3 regions of the Paenibacillus sp. GYB006 genome follow, and region 2 is predicted to be linked to each of the others. Evidence: riboswitches for the same ligand, from Rfam matches in the RefSeq annotation. Region 2 holds a riboswitch; each other region holds the start of a gene.
The links. Region 2 has a riboswitch for cyclic di-AMP ahead of PV403_RS00845 (hypothetical protein). Riboswitches for the same ligand answer to the same signal wherever they lie in the genome.

Region 1: it holds a riboswitch for cyclic di-AMP, as region 2 does, so the genes downstream of both, PV403_RS22785 (C40 family peptidase) here and PV403_RS00845 (hypothetical protein) in region 2, are expected to answer to the same signal.
Region 3: it holds a riboswitch for cyclic di-AMP, as region 2 does, so the genes downstream of both, ehuB (ectoine/hydroxyectoine ABC transporter substrate-binding protein EhuB) here and PV403_RS00845 (hypothetical protein) in region 2, are expected to answer to the same signal.

The regions. Positions count from the first base shown of each region.
Region 1 is NZ_JARBDA010000021.1:28,832-36,391, reverse strand. Features, by position in the region: gene PV403_RS22825 (ATP-binding protein) at 1-1,383, shown strand, start outside; gene rluF (23S rRNA pseudouridine(2604) synthase RluF) at 1,413-2,114, shown strand; gene PV403_RS22815 (flagellar motor protein MotB) at 2,173-2,967, opposite strand; gene motA (flagellar motor stator protein MotA) at 2,954-3,754, opposite strand; gene PV403_RS22805 (hypothetical protein) at 3,902-4,195, shown strand; gene PV403_RS22800 (4a-hydroxytetrahydrobiopterin dehydratase) at 4,404-4,700, shown strand; gene PV403_RS22795 (c-type cytochrome) at 4,758-5,123, opposite strand; gene PV403_RS22790 (GNAT family N-acetyltransferase) at 5,237-5,740, opposite strand; gene PV403_RS22785 (C40 family peptidase) at 5,906-6,373, opposite strand; cyclic di-AMP (ydaO/yuaA leader) riboswitch at 6,378-6,517, opposite strand; gene PV403_RS22780 (hypothetical protein) at 6,757-7,560, opposite strand, start outside.
Region 2 is NZ_JARBDA010000001.1:173,774-181,333, forward strand. Features, by position in the region: gene urtD (urea ABC transporter ATP-binding protein UrtD) at 1-298, shown strand, start outside; gene urtE (urea ABC transporter ATP-binding subunit UrtE) at 276-971, shown strand; gene PV403_RS00825 (hypothetical protein) at 1,056-1,679, opposite strand; gene PV403_RS00830 (urease accessory protein UreF) at 1,906-2,625, opposite strand; tRNA gene PV403_RS00835 (tRNA-Leu) at 2,968-3,050, shown strand; gene PV403_RS00840 (glutathione peroxidase) at 3,112-3,594, opposite strand; cyclic di-AMP (ydaO/yuaA leader) riboswitch at 3,960-4,179, shown strand; cyclic di-AMP (ydaO/yuaA leader) riboswitch at 4,272-4,442, shown strand; gene PV403_RS00845 (hypothetical protein) at 4,587-5,000, shown strand; gene PV403_RS00850 (HAD family hydrolase) at 5,203-5,874, shown strand; gene PV403_RS00855 (Nramp family divalent metal transporter) at 5,947-7,254, opposite strand.
Region 3 is NZ_JARBDA010000004.1:1,456-9,015, forward strand. Features, by position in the region: gene PV403_RS11080 (phosphotransferase) at 1-562, shown strand, start outside; gene PV403_RS11085 (hypothetical protein) at 956-1,309, shown strand; gene PV403_RS11090 (hypothetical protein) at 1,562-1,687, opposite strand; cyclic di-AMP (ydaO/yuaA leader) riboswitch at 2,018-2,161, shown strand; gene ehuB (ectoine/hydroxyectoine ABC transporter substrate-binding protein EhuB) at 2,510-3,364, shown strand; gene ehuC (ectoine/hydroxyectoine ABC transporter permease subunit EhuC) at 3,366-4,019, shown strand; gene ehuD (ectoine/hydroxyectoine ABC transporter permease subunit EhuD) at 4,023-4,685, shown strand; gene ehuA (ectoine/hydroxyectoine ABC transporter ATP-binding protein EhuA) at 4,761-5,546, shown strand; gene ectA (diaminobutyrate acetyltransferase) at 5,590-6,123, shown strand; gene ectB (diaminobutyrate--2-oxoglutarate transaminase) at 6,120-7,406, shown strand; gene PV403_RS11125 (ectoine synthase) at 7,410-7,560, shown strand, end outside.

The DNA.
Region 1 (7,560 bases), on a different contig from region 2:
ATGATTCCGATTACTAACTCTGTAGGACAGAAATATGTGATTAGTATTGTGACCGATTATCATGAGATTGAAAGTGTAATGACAGAACAGTTAACTAGTCATATCGCGGTATCCCTTGTACTGATGGAAATTGTTATTTTCGGGAGTTATTTGTTTGCTTCTGCTTATACGAAACCAATACAGACTATTCTATCTAAAGTAAATGAAGTAGGAGACGGTCATTTTAATTATGATCTGAAATTAAAGCGCAACGATGAACTAGGACAATTATCGAACGGGATCAATGCAATGATTCGGAATCTCGGACACTATACGAACAGACTGAAGCAAATGTATGAAGAAAATAGAGCGGTAAAAGAACATTTGGAGTCTGTTATCAATCAGACAGCCGATGCTATTCATATTACGGATGAAAAAGGAAATATTATTCAAGTCAATCGTGCTTTTGAACAAATGTATGGCTGGTTAGGTAGAGAAATCATCGGTCAGCCCCTTAGTAATATCCCTGAAGAATTAATCGAAGAAGAACAGGAGCAACGTAAGAAACTACATAGCGGGTTAACCATTCCTTCGAATGAATCGTATCGTTATGCGAAAGACGGCAGCCGAATTGAAGTTAGTGTCAGTACGGCGCCGATCAGAGATGATGAGGGGAAAATTACGGGCTATATTAGTATATCAAGAGATATAACGGGCCGTAAGCGAATGGAAGAGCTCTTGCGTCGCTCTGAGAAGCTTACAACCGTAGGCCAGCTTGCTGCTGGGGTTGCTCATGAAATTAGAAACCCGCTTACGACGTTGAGAGGTTTTATCCAACTTCAACAGCAGACTCAGAAAATGAATCCTCGTCATATTGATTTGATGTTGTCTGAACTGGATCGAATTAATTTAATTGTAGGAGAGTTTCTTATTTTAGCTAAGCCGCAGGCTACTAATTTTACTCCTAAGGATATCCGTTTTATTATGGGTGATGTGATCTCTCTTCTAGACAGCCAAGCACATATGCTTGGTATTGAAATCTTACTGGATGCAGATGTTCCTACCATTGTTCACTGTGGAGAGAATCAGCTGAAACAAGTATTTATTAACCTTCTTAAAAATGCGATGGAAGCGATGGCGGATGGAGGAAAAATAAAAATCCGAATTAGAGTGAATGCCGGACAGAATGCAGAGATTATCATTCAAGATGAGGGCGAGGGGGTTCCTGAGGAGTTACTACCTAAGCTGGGCGAACCTTTCTTCACAAGTAAAGAATCGGGAACGGGTCTTGGTCTAATGGTAAGTCAGCGTATCATTCAAGCGCATAAAGGAACAATGGAAATTGATAGTATTCAAGGCGAAGGAACCACAGTTACAATTCTGATGCCAGCTTTGAATCAATAAAATATATGAAAGTAAGGTGTGTGATCCGATTGCGGATAAATAAATTTATAAGTGAAACCGGATATTGCTCTCGCCGGGAAGCGGATAAGCTTGTAGACAGTGGGAGAGTAACGATTAATGGAGCGGTGGCAGTCTTAGGAAGCCAAGCAGAAGAGGGCGATGAGGTACTGGTTGACGGCAAGCCTTTGAAGGAAGAGAAGAATACAGTCTATATCGCCCTTAACAAGCCGGTTGGAATTACAAGTACTACCGAACAGCATATCGAAGGAAATATCGTCGATTTTGTGGGCCATAAGGAAAGAATATTCCCTATTGGCAGACTAGATAAGGACTCTGAAGGACTAATTCTGCTAACGAATGACGGAGATATAGTAAACAAGATATTACGATCCGAAGGCAGACATGAGAAAGAATACATTGTAACTGTAAATCGGCCGATAACCGAATCATTCATAAGAGGAATGTCTACTGGGGTTAAAATTCTCGGAGAGAAAACTCTTCCTTGTACGGTTACACGTATCTCAGAACGTACTTTCCGAATCATACTGACGGAAGGAAAGAATCGTCAGATTCGGCGGATGTGTAGTGCTTTTGGTTACGAAGTGCAGCATCTACAAAGAATTCGTATCATGAATATTCAGCTGGGTTCTCTAAAAAAAGGTTCTTGGCGCGATTTAACGCCAGACGAAAAGACAGAGCTTGGCCGTATGCTCAACTATCGTCTGCTTTAATCCTATAAATAAAGAAGCTGTGATATTTTCACAGCTTCTTTTTATTTCAAATCTTTATTTATTGTACATTTGTTGTTTTTGTTTCTCCGTTATATTTACGAATGATGGAGATTTCAACTCTTCTGTTTTTTGCGCGACCTTCCGCCGTAGCGTTCGACTCAACCGGATGATACTCGCCATATCCGCTTGGGGTGAATTTGGAAGGATCCAATTTAGAATTTTGAAGTATGATTTTCAAGAAGTTCAATGCACGGTCACTGCTCAAATCCCAGTTATCTGTGTACTTATAATTGTTAATAGGCATATTATCTGTATGGCCGGTAACAATGACATCATAAGAGGGAAATTGTTCAAGCATTCGGGAGATATTTTTGGCAAGCACTTTTGCCTCTGGTTTCACATCTGCAGCTCCTGATGCAAACAGAGCATTATCAGCGATGGTAATCATAAGCTGGGATTGATTGAGTTTCGTATCAAGCTGATTAGTAAGACCGTTTTTGTCAATATAATCATCGAGCTGCTTTTTTAATCTTTCTAGATCTTCTTGCTCCTTTTTAGCAAGTGCAGCATCTGTCGCCGTATTTGGATTACTGGAAGGGCTCTTGTTTTTACCAAGATCCGCACCAGAGCCAGCATCGTAAGAGGAGGAATGTTCTAGAACCCCTGTACCTCCGTTAAGGGCACTGCTAAGTGCCTGAGACATCTCTTCGAACTTCTTAGCATCTACGGAACTCATGGAGAACAAGGTGATGAATAAGGCCAATAAGAGTGTCATGAGATCTGAATAAGGCAAGAGCCAGCTTTCGTCTGCATGTTCTTCGTGTTCTTCGTGGCGTTTATTACTCTTTTTCACCTGTTCCTCCCTCCTTGTTAGCAAGTTCAGCGCGTTCACGCGGTGTCAGAAATACAGATAATTTTTGATTAATTGCAATGGTAGAAACACCTGATTGGATGGAAAGGAGACCCTCCACCATCATTAGTTTGACCTCTGATTCCAGTTTAGACATACGCTTCAGTTTGTTAGCAATGGGATGCCAAAGCACATAACCTGAGAAAATACCGAGCAAGGTAGCGATAAAAGCAGCTGCGATGGCATGAGACAACTTATCCATATCGCTCAGATCAGCCAGAGCTGCTATTAAACCAACTACTGCTCCGAGCACACCGAGAGTTGGAGCATACATGCCTGCTTGTGAGAAAATAAGAGCACCTACTTTATGCCGATCTTCGGTTGCATGAATATCTTCCATAAGTACGTCGCGTACAAATTCCTGATCATTACCATCAATAATCATTCGCATACCGCCGCGAAGGAAATCATCATCAATTTCTTCTACTTTCGACTCCAAAGCAAGTAGACCTTCACGTCTAGTTATGGAAGCCCACTCGACAAACATACTAATCAAAGAAACTTTGTCGATAAGTTTAGGTTTTGTGAAGACAATTTTGAACAGCTTCGGTATTTTTTTGACTTCAGACATGGGAAATGCCATGAATATCGTGGCAATGGTACCGCCAAAAATGATAAGGTAAGCCGCAGGGTTATTTACCAAGTTGATAATTGGTGCTCCCTTTAGGATCATACCAAATACAAGAGCGATGATTCCCAAGATTAATCCGATAATAGTTGAAATTTCCATGATACACCTCGTCCGTGAGATTTAATCTGAATCCTTTCATTGAGACATCCGGCTCATTTATTTTATTTATCGACATGTGATTCGTTTTTATGAAGGTTTATTTTCGGTATAATAGAACTACGATATGGAAATGGAGTGAACATTCAAATGGGTGTAAAACATGGACGCGAGTATAATGATATTTTGCAAGATTTAATACAGGCTCTTGGAAAAATACCGGATCGGTATATCTTTTTCGAGATGGAGGAAGAAGATTGGGCGAGACTGGGGGAAAAAGATCGTTTGGAAGTAGATGAAGCACTTGCAGAGGATCTATTCTACGCATTGGGATCTGAGAAAATGATTAGCGTTGGCAGCGGGGTTGTTATTCATGATCAGGAACTCCATCGCCTAAATATTCTTATCGGGGATGATGAACTCGACTTTGTATCCCTCATTTAAAGGAACAGGTTACAACTGGATTTAACATTCCTTCCGTGATAAGATGGAACACGAATAAAGCCGTTCGGGAAGCGAACGGCTTCCTATTTTCCAGTGATAGGCTTGTGCAGTAGGGCATACTATTTAAGCCACAAGCTAGAGTATCTACAAAGGCACCGGGCATGCTGATATGGATACGTTTTTTGATTAGGGGAGGTTAGATTGAACGATGGTCTTTACGCAAGAGGAAGTAGAAGCTCATCTCGATAAACTCGAAGGTTGGGAGTACGAGGAAGGTCGGTGGATTGTTCGCAAATTTATATTCACCAACTTTATGAAAGGCATAGCTTTTGTGGATGAAGTAGGTTTGATCTCCGAAGCGTTTAATCATCACCCTTTCATTACGATTGACCATAAAGTAGTCACATTAAGACTTACTTCCTGGGACGTTGGTGGCATCACTGCTATTGATATTAAAGAGGCTCAGCAATATAACGAAGCATACAACAGAATGATGCAAGTGTAATGAAAAGACGCCTTATCGTCTCTCTGAAGGGAGAAGATAAGGCGTGTTTTTGTTCGTTCACTTTTTCTCGGATAGCCAAAGAGCAAGGTTGGCAATTTCTTCATCTGAAAGTTGTCCTTCAAAAGCAGGCATTTTGCCTCCGCCTTTACCCTTACTAATCGTTTTATAAAGCTGCTCGGCATTGGATTCAGCACCCACTTTTTGCAAGGAAGGACCTACGCCTCCTTCAAGCTGGTTTCCATGACAAGAGATACAGCTTCCTTTAGCTTTTTCCTCAGCACTTGCAGCGTCCAGAGTTACCTGGGGCATAACGGGTCCGGCTTCTTCTGCCATCTCTTGTTCTCTTCCTTCTACCGTAAACATTAACACGAGGGCAAAAGCGCAAGCGAAGAAAAACAAACCGCTCATGATCCATTTCTTCATTTGTAGTGTCCTCCTACTATGTACATTCCTTATTTCATTATAATGGTTCCGGCTTCAGGTTCATAGTATTTTATGGTAAATATTTAAACAAAAGCGAGAATAAGTAAACAAAGCTAAATATGACATGTTTTTTTGTAAAGCATGCAATGGAACAATTGAGTTCCTTCCGGGGTCAGCCGCTCATACGTGTCATCAATAACAAACCCGGCTTTTTCATATGCTCGGATGGCTCTCGTATTCCAGGTGAGCACCTCCAAGTCAATGACATGGCTTGAATTCCTTTTTCGAGCCTCATGTACAACAGAAGACACAAAGGCTTGGCCGTAACCATTGCCACACAAAGAGGGCCGCATACCTAAACCAAGGCGAGTGACTCCTTCCATAGGAAAAAGTTGAGCAAAACCGCATAGCGCAGGCATCTCTTGATCCCTTACTACAGATACATATTGCTGTGCTCTTAGCACGGGGTCTCCAAACTCAATCTCTAAAGCTTTCATCTGATCCCAAGGCAGCCAGCCGTATATATTATAGGGAGGGTCGTACTTCCAGGTACTAATCTCCGCAGCTTGCTCTTCGGTCATCGGCATGACTCGGAAAATAGGGGTCGCCTGTGTCATAGGATCACTCCTTTATCTGAAATTTATCTTTCCTAACACTCTACAGGGTAAGAGAGAGGCAAGGCAAGCGATGGTGTGTAGTAGGGAAAACAAAAAACTCGAACCTCATTACTTTTTAAAAAAAAGTAGTCAAGGTCGAGTTCTTAGGGTAATGATATTGTAATACTACTCAATAGTAGCTGTTTCAAATTGTTCTGTACTCATAATTCGCTTTGCACCTACATAACGCTTTGCATAATAGTTTTCGTCAAGCTTACTGATGGTCACACCTTTAGAGGAAGAAGCATGTGCAAACTTACCGTCTCCAACAAAAATTCCTACATGGGATACCCCTTTACCGCTGGTGTTAAAGAATACAAGATCGCCCGTTCTAATATCAGAAAGAGAGACTTCTTTACCCATGTTGAATTGTGAACCGGATTGTCTTGGCAATTCGATCCCAAGCTTCTCGAATACATACATCGTGAAACCAGAACAATCAAAACCACTAAGTGTAGTTCCACCGTATTTATAATCTGTTCCCTGAACGCTTTCAATTACCTTGTCCATCTTGGAGTCAGCAAATGCACTCCCTGTTCCAATGGATAATGCGATTGCTAGGCTTAGCGCTGCAGCAGTTAATGTCTTTTTCAAAAAAATAAACTCCTTCCAATGCCTGCGAGGTTAGCTTAAGGATTCGGTAGAAGGTTCCCCTATGACCACTCTGTTGCGAGATCAATTCACCCGTAATATGGTTCCCCCGCTTCCCAGGTACCAGGAATTTGGCGTATCTGATGATATGTACCTGTGAAGACGTATGTATTTCCAATTCATAAAACAATCAAATGATTATGTAATAAAAGCTTGATCAATTTAGTTACAATAGATTACAAAGTTGTCACAACATGTTCTGGGCTTATTGTAACAGAATATGTGTAAATTTGGCAATCGTTTTCAGGGAAAAAATACAAAATAAGCCTGACTCATACGATAATGAGCTAGGCTTATCTTTTTGTAAGAAGTAATTCATGCTAACTTCAGGAGTTATCAGAGCTGGTTTTTGAATTCCAGAGACTGAAGTGAGCGCTGATTTTCCACACATTCATAATGGATCGAATGAGATGATAGGATTGCTGTAGAATCAGAGCTAGAAGTCCCGTCCAAATTAAGGAGACAGCTGTGAATGAACCAAATATGGCTAGCGTAATGAAGCCGAGCAAAAGGGAGACCAAGGTGACGGGAACGGCATACCGGATACAGATCCATATCGATACAGAGCCGCTGCGTTTTCCAATGAGTCCAATCTGACAGTAAAGCAGCAGCTGCTTTATCGCATAGCCGTAGATCATCCACAAGAGAAGGTAAGGAATGATTTTGGTAAGAACAGGCAGATTATAAATAGCTGTAATAAGATTAGGGAGAATAACAGGAACAATCCAGTAAGCAGGGATGAGTAATAGGATGATTTCTATAAAATAAAGAAGAGATGTTTTTTTCCAGTGTTTCTTAATGCCCTGAAAGAAAGCCAGACCTTTTGCTGTATTCCCTTGTTCATGCAGACTGTGAAGTAAACCTGCCCGAATGAGCGGGGTCATTAGCATTCGAATGAGGAACATAAGGAATAGCAGCCAGGCGTACTGATGAACTAGCGGGCTTACCGATAAACTAAGCTGACCTTCCATCCAAAACAGCACCTTACTGAGCTCATGAGGCGGAGGATCCGGATAGCGCATCAACAGAGGAACCACAGCAGAAGAAACAATCTTATAAAGAAACATTCCCCAGACCAGCTGGTATATAAAAAGAAACAATACGACAAAATAATGCTCTCTCATAGATTT
Region 2 (7,560 bases):
AATGCTTTTACTTCAAAACCCTGAGGTGTTGTTACTCGATGAACCTGTTGCAGGAATGACAGATGAAGAGACAAATAAGACGGGGGTGCTGTTGACAGAAATTGCAAAAGAGCGATCTGTAGTTGTGGTGGAACATGATATGGAATTTGTTAGACAGTATGCGCAGAAGGTCACTGTAATGCATGAAGGAACACTGCTCACCGAAGGGACGATGGAAGAGGTTCAGCAGAATCCAGTAGTTGCCGAAGTGTATTTGGGCAAAAGGAGGAAGAATGATGCTGTTGTTGAAGGGGGTTGAATCCGGGTACGGGGAAAGTGTGGTGCTTCGTCAGGTGCGCCTCGATATAAAACCAGGCCAGGTTGTGTGTTTAATGGGTCGCAACGGGGTAGGGAAATCAACACTGCTGCGAACACTAATGGGTATATTAAAGGTTCGTAAAGGCAGTATTCATTGGGATGGAAAAGAAGTGACAAAGTGGGATTCGGCCAAACGTGCTCGGGTTGGAATTGGCTATGTCCCTCAGGGAAGAGATGTCTTTCCGCAGATGAGTGTCAGAGAAAATCTGTTGCTTGGACTTGAAACGGCTCCTAAGGGAACGAAAGTAATTCCAGCAGATGTGCTCGAAATGTTTCCTGTGCTGAAGACGATGATGAATAGACAGGGCGGCGATCTGAGCGGTGGTCAACAGCAGCAACTTGCCTTCGCCAGGGCGCTTGCTACAAGGCCGCGATTATTATTGCTTGATGAACCGACAGAAGGGATTCAGCCGTCTATTGTAGATGACATCCGTGATGTTATCATTCAGATTAAGAATCAGGGGAATACAGCAATTTTACTTGTGGAACAAAGCGAAGAATTCGTTCGAAGTGTGGCGGATTATATCTATGTGATGGATAAAGGCGCTATTGCCATGCATGGGAAGCCGGAAGAACTTGAGCTTGCCAGCTTCGAACATTATCTGACAGTTTAACGAATAAACGTTAATTAGGTACTCTATCCTGCGCTTCTCTAAGCAGCTCTTCTTTGATCATTCGAACAAAGAAGAGCTGCTTATTTAGGCTTCGTCTAGAAAATGAGAATACTGGGGGTACACTCTTCTTATACAATCAGGACAAATATCATGTGTAAACTCGGCGTGTGTATTTTTTTCTACAAAACTCTCGACAGGATTCCATTCATCCTCTTCGTCTCGAATTCGTTTACATACAGCGCAAATGGGCAGCATACCCCGAAGGGTTTTGATCTGGGAGGAAGCGTGGCTGAGATGGGTTTCCAGTGTTTTAAAAGGAGTGATGTCATAATACGAAATGACGAGACCGACAAAATCGGGCTGAAGAGAAGTTTTGTATGGGGAAGCTTCTAACTGAAACCATGTATACCCTTGATCTGTAAGGGTACTTATTTCGCAGGCATAACCGGTTGTATGTCGTTCCAATACTTTTTGCAGATGAAGAATAATGAGCTGTATATTGTGTATGCAGGTTCCTGGAATTTCACTAAGGACCCTGTAATAATTCATCTTTAAATAGCTCTCTGCAGGATAGGGAAGAAGCTCAGAAATTTTGGTGAGCCATGTTTGATTGTATGAAGAAATGAGTCCTTCTTCATTAATTATTACAGTCGCAGAACGAAATTGATCGTAGGAATCTTCGAGTGTAAGCGGGTTTGCTTCAGACAATGGCCGTCTCTCCCTATTAAATATTTCGTTCTTAAAAAATGAATAAAGAAGGATTTGTCTTCTTTGTATTTCTATAAAAGTATAGTTATATTATATACGTTGTTACGTCATCTAACAATGATGAATAACTTACATACGTCTTTCTTTTCCGACAATATCGTCGATAGATGATGAAAAACACGCCGAAATGGATAATCGGCGTGTTTTAAGGGGAGGAAGAGGGTGTTTAATACGAGGAGAGTTTTGATGGAGTTCTGGATGCCTTAGTGCCTTCTTCAGGAAAAGGAAAGTTAGGAAGAAAGGGTTGGATGGTGAAACGGGAGGGGTGAAATACAGAGGTGTCAGACAGATCTATTTTGTTCCATTCCTGATCTAAATGTTCTCCTAATGTTCTATATAGTTGTTCAAGTTCGTTTGGTTTCAAAGAAAGGAGTTGTCTTGCGTGAAGGAAGCACACGTTCTTGGCAGCGTGGAGATAGCTAGATACGGCGTTTAAGAGGGGGACGCCAATCTCGTAATTAATCCAAGCATGTACGACAGGCAAAGAGATGACAGTGCCGTACTGTTCGGCGGCTGTTTCAAGTGGAGAAAAGTCCATCCATGGATGCAATGCTTTGGCTAACTTGATAAGTCGTTTTCCCGATGCTCTTGGTGAATTCCGCTGTTCTGCAGGAGAGTGTTGAACATGAAGCGTCTTATCGATAAGTGCTATTCTCCGGTAATCTTGCTTAGCAGCAGCGCTGTATGTTCCTTTGATGGCCAGACCTTCGATTCTGATGAGATTAGGGTAAAGTTCGTGACGCATAAACGTATCCAGATCCTGCGTAGTACAGACCATTCCTCTCTCAATCTTTGACTTAAGTCCGAAAGAGTGAGAAAACCCTCCTACCTGAAGTGAGGAATCAAGCAATTTTACATAATCGAGCAGCTTATTTCCTCGGTTCATTCCGTTCGCCTCCCTGAATTATGGTGATGATGGAATTTATAAAAAGCGGAGATTGATTATTATGTTATATCAATGTTATGTTTGTGAAATTTCCGTTCTATTTGATACCTATTCTTACATATAAAAACTGGTAAAGTCAACATAAATCTCTATATTTATAATTATACGTTATGTAAATTAACGTCAACTTAACGTAAAATGAGTGTTTGATTCCTTGTTTTATGTTTTTGTCATGTAAAAAAAAGGAAATTAAATTTTTTTTGGTTTTTGTCTTTACATGATATAGGTTTATGTGTATAATATATTTTGTTGGCACGAAAACGTTGCTGATGAACAAGATACGCGGTCGTGGTGGAATGGCAGACACGCTACCTTGAGGGGGTAGTGGGTGTATACCCGTGGAGGTTCGAGTCCTCTCGACCGCATCAGACAGAAAGAGACCTGAAGTTATAACTTCAAGGTCTCTTTTTTTTGTGCTCTTATCCCTTAACGTGATAAGAGCTTTGTGATATCAGCTTCAATTTTGTCCGGGGTCGTCTGCGGACTGTATCTTTTTACAATGTGTCCTTCTTGATCCACAAGAAATTTAGTGAAGTTCCATTTGATCGCTTTCGATCCTAGAATACCAGGTGCCGTGGTCGTTAGATATTTGAAGAGGGGATGAGCATCTTCTCCGTTCACATTTACTTTCTCAAACATAGGGAAACTGACACCGTAATTCATCTGGCAAAATTCAGCGATATCATCACTTGTCCCTGGTTCTTGACTCGCGAATTGATTACTTGGAAAACCGAGTACTTCAAAAGACTGCTGATTAAATTTATCATAGAGTTCTTGTAATCCTTTGAACTGCGGTGATAATCCGCATTTGCTGGCGGTATTAACGATAAGCATAACCTTACCTTTATAAGCTGACATATGAAGTTCCTGCCCTTTCAGGGTATTAACATTGAAATCATAAATGGACATAGATTGACCCACCGCCTCGTCTTTTTCTTCTTATTATAAGAGAATAGATAAGGGGTTTACAATATTTTCTACAATTAAATTTTAAACAATTAATAAAGGGGGTTGAACAATGTGAGGCAAGTATATATCTTGTCTTCTTAAGGTTTAAACAAAATATATGTAATACTGAGATACAAAGAGATTAGAGGATATGGAAGCCTTATTGTTTCGTTTTTTGGGTGAATTTAGGGGGATATGGCGTAATATTGACTGAAGTGAGCTCTAGAATACCTTTACACCGTTCTGCTTCGGGTGTATGATTCATATCGTAAATCTTGAGCACAAAGAAAGACGAGTTACATTTTATAAAACAATAGAAATTCTCATTACTATGCTTGCTGAATTTTCGTCTTGATGTATTCAAACGAAAAACGGGGGAACCAATGATAGCAGGGCTGCTTGGATCGGTGTAAAAGTTGGTTCTAGGAACTTTGTTGGGGTGAATCTTTATTCGTCGAATGACAGTGCCATTCGATGTGTAAGGAAGGGCGACTCTCATCGTCCGAATCCGACAGCTAACCTCGTAAGCTAATAACTTGAGAGAGGAATGATGAATCTTGTGATCGTTTATCGACCGCAGGGGCGCTAACCCTCTGTGGTTTTTTATTGTTTTCTACGCTGAATTTTTAGATTCATCTATTTATTTTCGGGTGGATCTTTTATAAAAACGGGGGAACCAAACGGGAATGAACAGTCGAAAGATTGTTTATTCCAAGGGGTGAATTTCCGGGTCGTCAGGCCGGGAATAGGGCAACTCTCTCTTGTCCGAATCCGGCAGCTAACCTCGTAAGCGTATATAGGGAGAGGCAGCAGAACCGTGAGCACCCGAGAGGGTAATCGGGAATTTTCGTAATTCCTTATATTCCTATTCGGGTGGGAGAGCGCCGGCATGCCTTCAGATGTACATGGTGTTCTTTTTTTGTTGTCTTTTCAATCATAGGGAGGCTTACACAATGAATAATGAAATCATTTTGGTTACTGCACCTAATGAAGCAGCTCGAAATTTTATTCGGTTACTAATGTACAAAAAGCTGTCCTTTGCCGTTCTCACGAATAGCGCACAGGAAGAAAAAAAGGTTAGAAGGCTTGGAGTGCAGCATATTATCCGTATGGATACTGCGTTTGCTCATAAATGGGCGTTGCCCGATGCAACAGTAGGACGGATATTTTTGTTTGAGAACAGCATGAATTTAACCTGTCGCTTTCTGCAAATATGCAGACCATGGACACAAAAACCGATAACGATCATTACTCAACAGAATCATCCTCGGGGTGTATACCGGGGGATGGGAGCGAATCATATCATTTTCACCATCAAGGGTGAAGTCGGATTCTTGTTGAACGAAGAACGAGCTGCTGTTAATTAGAATGTTTTTCGCCATGAAATGATAAATGTAGAAGTGGTTTTACATCTATTGATGTAGTAGGGTAGGTATTCTTACTATGATTGCGGAACAAATCTTGCATTGCTATAATGGTCAAATAAGATACACGTAGTGTGAGACTCATGATCATCATGGGTCTTTTTTATATGGAAGATCATTGTAACTTGAAAGGTTGAGACAATAGATGGGAATGTGGTCTGACGTAAAGTGGCTTTTTTTTGATGTAGGGGACACGCTTGTCGATGAATGGATACCGGTGGACCATATTATGAATCAGTTTGTTGAGCGTGCTGCAGATCGAGGTTATTCCATTACGATTCAGGATGTGAGGGAGAAGTTTATTGAAAGTTACTCTAATTTTATTGATTCTCCCATGCAGTATGCAATCTCTCAGTTGATTGAGAAGGAAGAGGACAAGGCTTATATTCGGCCTAGGCTGAAATTCCGTAAAGAACTGGAGACTCCTTACCCAGAAGCTAAAAAAATTCTTGCTCAGCTCGGTGAATATTACCGAATTGGGGTTATTGCGAATCAGAGTCCAGGTACGGCTGAACGGCTTCATCAATATGGTTTTAGTTCTTATGTTGATGTTATCGCTTGTTCTGCAGAACAAGGATTAGCTAAACCGGACGTGAGACTGTATGAATATGCTTTGCAAAAAGCAGGATGCGCTCCTTCGGAAGCAGTTATGATTGGGGATCGGATTGATAATGATATTGTTCCTGCTAAATTACTTGGAATGAAAACCATCCGTATTTTACAAGGGTATGGAAGATATCAACCCTCTACAGGTGCAGGTGATACGCCGGATTGTACCATATCCAGTTTGGATGAATTAATAGCACTGCTCTTATAATCTTGGCTTGAAAAAGAGCGAAAAAAATAGTCTGCACAGTAGAATTACTACGATGCAGACTTTTTTTTATACTCAGAAAAGGGTTAATGCGAGCAGACATATATTTAAGATGACAATGATTCCTGCAATGGTCCAAGATAAGATGCTTAGCCATTTTTTGTTGACGAATTCACCCATCATTTTTTTACTGCTTGTAAACATGACAAGCGGAATGACGGCAAAAGGAAGCTGCAGTGATAAAATGACTTGGCTCAGAATCAGCAGATCGGTGGTACCTTTCTCACCTGCAATCGCCGTAACAATGACAGCAGGGATAATGGCAATCAGCCGGGTCGCAAGTCGTCTTAGCCATGCAGGCAATCTGATATTAAGGAAACCCTCCATTACAATCTGACCGGACAGTGTACCGGTAAGGGTTGAGTTTTGCCCTGAAGCGAGCAGTGCAATCCCGAATAAAATACTGGCTACCGTTGTTCCGAGAAGCGGGGTAAGCAGATGATATGCATCTGTTATATCTGCTACATTAAACATGCCTGCTTGGTGAAACGCTGCTGCGGAGACCACGAGGATCGCGCCATTGATAAACATGGCAATGGTCAGGGCGATCGTCGAGTCAATCGTCGTATAATGGATCGCTTCTTTTTTGGCTTTAACTGTATTTTCAATCTTGCGTGACTTCACGATAGAAGAATGAAGATATAGATTATGCGGCATTACTGTTGCGCCGAGGATACCGATTGCTATATAGAGCATTTCAGGATTACGCAGCACTTCGGCATCGGGAACGAGACCTTGCATGATACCGGAACTGCTGGGATGCGCCATAAACAAATCAATCCCAAAACAAATCGCGATGGTACCCATTAAGACGATGACGATACTTTCTAAAGTCCGAACTCCTTTATTCTGAAGGAGTAGAATCAGCAGAACATCGACTGCTGTAATAATAACCCCATACAGAATGGGGATGCCAAACAACAAATTAAGTGCAATGGCTGAACCAATGACTTCTGCAAGATCCGTAGCTGCAATGGCTAGTTCTGCGAGAACCCAAAGCACAACAACAACGGCGGGATTAAAACGGTCACGACATGCCTCAGCAAGGTCTTTACCTGTAACAAGTCCCAGCTTGCCTGAAAGCGTCTGGAGTACAACGGCCATGAGATTAGACAGGACGATGACAAACAGCAGGCGATACCCGAACTGGGATCCACCGGCGATATCTGTTGCCCAGTTCCCTGGGTCCATGTAACCAACCGCAACAAGGAAGCCGGGTCCGGTAAAAGCGAGTAGCTTACGAAACCAGGATGCGTCTGTAGGCACCGTAAGAGAACCCGTATAACTTCCACCTCCAGTTTCTCCTCCCGATAAAGAATACATTGAATTTTGTTTTTGTTTTTTAGAAAAACTCATAAGATGTCACCTGTTTCTATTGGAAATGAAAATTACAAATGAAAATCTGATTTTTTTCAGAAAATATATCTTGTGTTTACAAAATATATTGTACTACTTCAATTTTATTTGTCTAGTGCAACATTTATGCGCGGGTGAAATAAATGAAAAATGCGGGATGTGTTCATTTATACATATAAACTAAAATCAATTGAATAACTCATTAAAACGATAAATTTGTAACGATACATAGACAAATAGAAGCGTTTTGATCCACAAAAAAAACAAGCAAAG
Region 3 (7,560 bases), on a different contig from region 2:
ACGCCGGGTATTATCGGCAGAGACGTTGGCGAAATTTTTGCGGAGATTGCATGAGTTTCCGGTGCAGGCGGCGCTGAAGTGCGGAGTTCAGCAAGATCATAGAAACTTGACGGACATAGCATCGCGCAAAGTGAAACTGGAGGGCTTTCTATCGAAGGTGGTTGAACACTTGTCGCCGGAGGAGTCCGGTGTGATCGAAGCGTATATTAGTAGGCTGCAAAAGGACCGTGTCGAGGCGGTGAATGCACTGCTACATGGCGATCTTCATTTCAAAAATATGCTTGTGAATGAGAACGGGATCGTTTCCGGCATCATTGATTGGGGCGATCTGAGCGTAGGCCATCCGGCTTGCGATTTGAGCGTTGCTTATAGCTTTTTACCCCCTTACGCTCGCGGCGTGTTTTTCGAAACGTACGGAGGAGCGGACGAGGAAACGAAGCTGCTGGCGCGGCTGATCGCGGTATACATCCCCATACTGATCTTAATGCAAGCGGTCGATGACGGGAATGAAGCGATCGCGGCAGAGGCGAAATCCAACATCATGCGGGCACTGTCGGATTAGGCTCATTATTTCGTTGCAGCTACGGGGCTATGGCTATCGGCACCATTTTGTCGTTTAAAGGTCGCGAAAAGGTACGATCCGCCTTCTCTGATGCCGCTTTATGTTGAGGAACACGAAATTCAACCGAGTAAGTCGTTGCGCTAACAGGAAACGATAGTTGAACATAAAGGGTTTCACATATTAGTCATGACTAATATGTGAAACCCTTTAATATATCTATCTTTCTTAAATTAAGGTCTTGATAAACTGAGAAAATAAAGTTGTAGACTGGCGGCGTGCGTTAAGCAAACGGGCAGAGCTTAGACTTTTAAGGATAAAAGAGGTTTTTGTGGTATTATATGTAATTATGGGTTGTAAAATAAATGGATTAATTGAAAATGGAGGATTCAAAATATGGAACGTAAAATTCAATTAATGGAAACCTACATAAATATCGACCTTGGAAACTCACCCTTTTTAAAATTAGATAAAGGGTTGCAAATTCCATACTCTTCAATTAAGGGAATAACAACAGGTAGACCGATACCAAATGCTTTTAAACTATATGGTGCTTTATTAGGAGGAATGAGAAACGGGTTATTTAGAGCAAAGGGTGGTTATCAACTGCACTTTTTTGAAAATGAGCTTAAAACTCTTCATTTAGATTTGAATAGCTTTCAAGTTGGTAAGTTCAAAATATCAAAGTTGATCATTGGTGTTGAAAATCCTGAAGAAATAAGTGAAAATATTTCCGAAAGAGTGAAGTGATAATTTGTTGATGAACTGTTCTTTGAACTAACGGAGAAACGATAGTTCAAGAAGAAAAAGTAAGCAACCGGTCAATAGACCGGTTGCTTTTTCTTTAAGATATTGGGCAGTTCAACATGATTTTACATCACTTCTTGTTTGCAACCATTCTTCTCTCAACTCGTTCATATTTATATAATACTTAACATGGAGGAAGTCATTTTGAAAAAAATGTTTGTTTTACTTGTGTTCCTACCCTACAGTTTTCATTTATTATGGAGAAGGCTTAATCATAATTAGTTTTGAACCCCAGATCGGATGAGATGAAAATGTACTTCTGATCAGCTGCTCGGCTTCTTCACATGCACGTTGTATGAGCAGTTCACCAAAAAGCATCATCCTCTTTCATTGAGGAAACGTTCCTCTGAACAGCAATAAACAGTTTTTAAAAAGAAATTTATTAGGCTGAATTTTCGTCTTCTTGACCCGAATTCTAAAGTGAATAAAAAGACGTAAAGTAGAGTCTCCTTTTATTATTCTCCTCCTTCAATAAATGCTTGCTATATAGCTGAATTCTCTCTGTTTATAGTTTGTCTAATACAACGTTTAAAATGACGTAAAAGCACATGAAAAATTCAGTGATTATCCAATATTTAAACCTAGTTAAAACAATTGATAATCACCAAAAATACTCATAACTGGTTTGACATTTCCAAAATATCCCTTTATTATGGACTCACGCTTAGTTTTCAGGAAGCACTTTCTGGAGAGCGGGGGAACCAGTTTTCAGGGGCGAGTCACATGAATCCATGTGTAGGGTACCATCTTACCCGAGTCCGTCAGCTAACCTCGTCAGCAGTGGATGGGTCCTTTAATACATACATAATAAATTCACATAACAAAGGCCCTTTATTCATTAATTATAGGGGCCTTTGTCTTTGTTTACTGACCCCCCTGCTGGCGGAGCTATGTCTTCATCCCCTGTTTGGAGGTCTTTTTTCGTTTACTGAGGCAATGCTTTCCAAGGGTACTTATTTTGACAAGTGAAGATGTGCTTGAGTTGGAGGGGAGGTACGGAGCACACTTGGGTCAAGTTTTCTGTTTCAAGTAAGCAGATAAAGACATTTTCGAGCATTAAATCCAAGTAAAAATGTATGTTTACTTGGTGTATTAGTTGTGTCATTTTTTAAAATCTAGAAACGGAGAAAGGTTGTGGAATGCTTGAGAAAAGTTTTTGTTCTAGTGATGTCCTTGATCTTCGTAATATCTCTAGCGGCATGTAGTGGAAGTGGAAGTCCGCTGGACGAGGCGATCGAGAGAGGTTATATCACCGTAGGATTTGCAAATGAAAAGCCATACGCATACAAAGAGGCTGATGGAACACTAACAGGAGAAGCCGTTGAAATAGCCCGTGTAATTCTAGAGCGGCTCGGCGTGAAGGAGATGAGAGGTGAGCTGACAGAGTTTGGTTCATTAGTAGCCGGCTTGCAAGCTAAAAGGTTTGATCTTATTACAGCGGGAATGTTTATTAATCCTAATCGCTGTTCTGCAGTCTTATTCGCGGACCCGGAGTATAGCATTGGAGAAGCACTTGCAGTTAAGCAGGGGAATCCGCTAGAACTTGTAAGTTACGAAGGTATCGCGAGTAACGGGGAAGCAAAAGTCGCTGTCATGACTGGTGCCGTTGAAATCGAGTATTTAGAAAAGTCTGGTATTCCCTCGGATCGCATTATTCAAGTTCCTGACCAAGCTTCAGCTATAAGCGCACTTCAAGCTGACCGGGTGCAGGCTATAACGATGACGGGGCCATCACTTCAGGCAATGCTCGAATCGGCCAATGATAATAAAATTGAGCGTGTTGCTGACTTCACCCAACCTACAGTTGATGGTGAGAGTGTTCGCGGATATGGGGCGACAGCTTTTCGTCAAGCAGACACTGAATTTCAAGAGGCATATAATGCAGAGCTTCAAAAAATGAAAGACTCAGGCGAGTTACTCGAAATATTGCAAAAGTTTGGATTCACAGAGGATGAGCTTCCAGGCGATATGACAGCTGCTGCGCTTTGCGGAGAATAACATGCCGAATTCATGGATTGATTTTCTTCCTTCGTTATTAAAAGGAGCGGAAATCACGATCTTGGTTGCTTTTTTCTCATCCATATTAGCAATCATCGTGTCCTTTATTGCCGGTTTACTCAGGCTATCGAAACTTTGGATTCTACGTACCATTTCAGCGATTTATGTTGAGGTCTTTCGCGGAACTTCCCTGCTGGTTCAATTATTCTGGTTATACTTTGCTCTTCCATTTATCGGTATTGAACTTCCGAAGATGTTAGCAGCTATTCTTGCCATAGGACTTAACTTCGGAGCATACGGATCAGAAATCGTCCGAAGCGCAGTGCTTGCAGTTCCGAAAGGACAGACGGAGGCTGCTATAGCACTAAATATGAAACCCTGGCAAAGGTTATCTCATGTCATTCTTCCTCAAGCTTCACTACAAATGCTGCCGTCTTTCGGGAACCAGATGGTGGAATTGATTAAGTCAACCTCTCTCGTCTATTTCATTACGATGGCAGATCTCACCTATCAGGCGATGGTGCTTCGCAATAACTATATCTCCTTTACAACGGAGATCTTGGTGCTGCTTCTGCTGATGTATTTTGTTATAGCTACACTTGTTTCTATTGCTGTTCGGTTACTTGAACGGAAATTGACAACGGGGAGGCTATAACAAATGTGGAATTGGGATTATGTATTTGATATTTTGCCGCAGTTACTTGGGGCATTAAAAATGACGGTGTTGATTACGATCTGTGCCTTTGTACTGGCATTATTCGTAGGTTTACTTCTCGCATTTATGGCACGAAGTCGATTTAAACCTCTATCGTTAGTGACAAAAGGAGTTATAGAGTTCATACGTAACACACCTCTGCTTGTTCAAGTGTTCTTTCTTTATTACAGTCTGCCGTTACTTATGGGTATTTCCATTCCGGCTTTTTATACGGGGGTCATAGCACTCGGACTTCATTACAGCACGTACCTCTCAGAGGTATATCGTTCTGGCATCGAGGCTGTTCCAAAAGGTCAATGGGAAGCGGCAAAAGCACTGAATTATACGAAATCTCAAACTTGGAAGAAAATTATTCTACCTCAAGCGATTCCACCAATCATACCCGTACTTGGGAATTATCTAATTGTTATGTTCAAAGAGACACCTATTCTATGTGCAATTACGTTGGTTGAGCTTATGCTCACAGCCAAGAATATCGTATCTTTATCCTTCCGAGCTTTTGAGCCGTATACATTAGTCGGTGTATTGTTCTTCATTATTAGTTACATCGCTTCATTACTCGTGCAACAGCTGGAGAAGCGCATGAATTTACAAAGGGGAAGATAAGGAGGGATCGATATGAACACGGTATTTGAACGTGAGGAAACGGAAGTTTCTGCACAAGAAAAGAAGAATCAGGCGATGCCGGATACATCTCCTATTGTGAAATACACAGGTGTGACGAAATCATTCGGAAATGTAGAAGTGCTAAATGGTATTGATTTGGAGATGCAGCCGGGAGAAAAGGTCGCTGTTATTGGTCCAAGCGGATCAGGCAAAACAACCATGGGACGCATGCTGATGACACTTGAAGAACCGACCAGTGGAACAATTGAAGTAGATGGAGAACTACTGTGGCATATGGAGTATAAGGGGGAAATTGTTCGCGCAAACGAAAAGCATCTGCACCGGATGCGGTGCAATGTAGGTATGGTGTTCCAGCATTTTAATCTATTTCCTCATATGAATGTGATGCGCAATGTGACAGAGGCTCCACGTAAAGTGCTTGGCTTAAGCAAAGAAGAAGCAGAGGAACGCGCAGTTACGATGCTTACTAAGGTTGGTCTGGAAGATAAGCTCAAGATGTATCCATCCAAGTTATCCGGTGGACAGAAACAACGTGTTGCCATTGCAAGGGCTCTTGTAATGCGACCCAAAGTGATGGTGTTTGACGAGGTAACTTCAGCCCTTGATCCTGAGCTCGTGGGTGAGGTGCTAGAGGTAATCCGCGAAATCGCTGAAGAAGGAGAGATGGCGATGATGTTGATTACACACGAAATGGAATTTGCCAAAGAAATTGCAGACCGAGTGATTTTCGGTGCTGATGGAAAAATCGTGGAACAAGGAACACCGGAAGAGATATTCGATAACCCACAAAGTGATCGATTACAGAGCTTTCTGCAGCGTTTTCGTTCTTCAGGAAATTAACATGAACCAAAAAAATGATTATAGAAGGGGGGACATCATTAAGATGGCAGTGAACACGGAAACCGAGATCATATACCGTAATCCGGTAGCAAAAGACGGAGCCAGCGTATGGGAACTCATCCGAGATACAGAAACGCTCGATCTAAACTCACCCTACTGTTACATGCTGCTCGGGGATTATTTTAATGATACCTGTATGATTGCGGAACATGAGGGAGACATCATCGGATTTATTTCAGCATTTCGATCACCACGTAATCAAGATCGGCTGTTTGTATGGCAGGTCGCAGTAGCTCGGACACACCAAAGGCAAGGGATAGCAAAGAACATGCTGACCTATCTTTTGAAACAAAAAGCGTGCCACGGCGTGCGTTTTATTGAAGCGACCATCTCACCTTCGAATAAGGCATCGCACCGGTTATTCCTGAGCTTTGCTGAGGAGAGATCAATTCCGAGTACCGTTACTGCAGGGTATGGTGCAGATATGTTCCCAGATCGTTCGAATCATGAGGATGAGCCATTGTTTGTTATCGGACCAATCATCAATGAAATGGAAACAATTGGAGGGGTATTATGAATAATCAACTTTTAGAATTGCCAGAACTTAATGTGTTTAACGATCTTGAATCTGAAGTGAGAAGTTATTGCCGAAACTTTCAAACGGTATTCGAGAAGGCAAAAAACGCTCAATTGTGGGATCGAAATGGAAATAAATATATTGATTTCTTTGCAGGTGCAGGTGCTTTGAACTACGGCCATAATAATGAGCAGATTCGTGAAAAGCTGATTGACTATATGATGCAAGATGGCATTACACATAGTCTTGATATGGCAACAAACGCGAAAGAAACATTTCTAACTCAATTTCAGGAGGTGATCCTGAAGCCGCGTGGCTGGAATCATAAGGTGATGTTCCCAGGACCAACGGGAACGAATGCTGTAGAAGCTGCGCTGAAGATAGCAAGGAAAGTTACAGGACGTTCCACTATTCTTTCGTTTACAAATGCGTTTCACGGTATGACGCTTGGATCGCTCGCTGTGACAGGAAACTCATTCAAGCGGGAAGGAGCGGGTATAGCTCTTACTCACTCAGTATTTATGCCCTATGACGGCTACTATGGAGATGACGTAGATACACTCGCATATATCAAGAAACTACTTGATGATCCTGGAAGCGGTGTTCCTATTCCAGCAGCTGTTATTGTAGAAGCTCTGCAAGGAGAGGGGGGCCTGAATTCTGCGAGTCGAGATTGGTTAAAGGGTCTAGAGCAGCTCTGTAAGGAAAGAGATATTTTACTCATTCTTGATGATGTTCAGATGGGCTGTGGTAGGACGGGGCCATTCTTCAGCTTCGATGATGCCGGTATCGAGCCGGATATTATATGTCTATCGAAATCTATTGGTGGCTTTGGTCTTCCGATGGCTATTACATTATTGAAACCAGAGATCGATGTGTGGGAACCAGGTGAGCATAACGGAACTTTCCGAGGTAATAATCTAGGATTCATTGCTGCTACGGAAGCACTTAATTATTGGAAGACGAAGGACTTTCAGCTTGATGTAGAGATTAGAGCGAAGATTATTCGCAAAGTTTTGGAGGATATTCCAGTGAAGTATCCGGAGTTTCGTGGTGAAACTCGAGGCAGAGGTCTAATACAAGGTTTTGCATTTGAAAGACAGGAGCTCGCTGGAAGACTCTCTGAAATCGCTTTCGATCATGGGCTGATTATGGAAACATCAGGTCCGCATAGTGAAGTAGCGAAGCTAATGCCACCACTGACCATTGAACTCGATACATTAAAAGAAGGATTGAAAGTACTGGAGCGTAGTTTGGAACAATTATCTGTAGAGGAGAGATGAATCATGATTGTTAAACATTTAGAAGAGATTATTCATACGAAGGATGATATTGACACGACGACATGGAACTCGAGAAGATTGCTCCTAACCAAAGATGAGATGGGTTTTTCCTTGAATGACACACTTATTAAAGCGGGAACTGAAACACTGATCT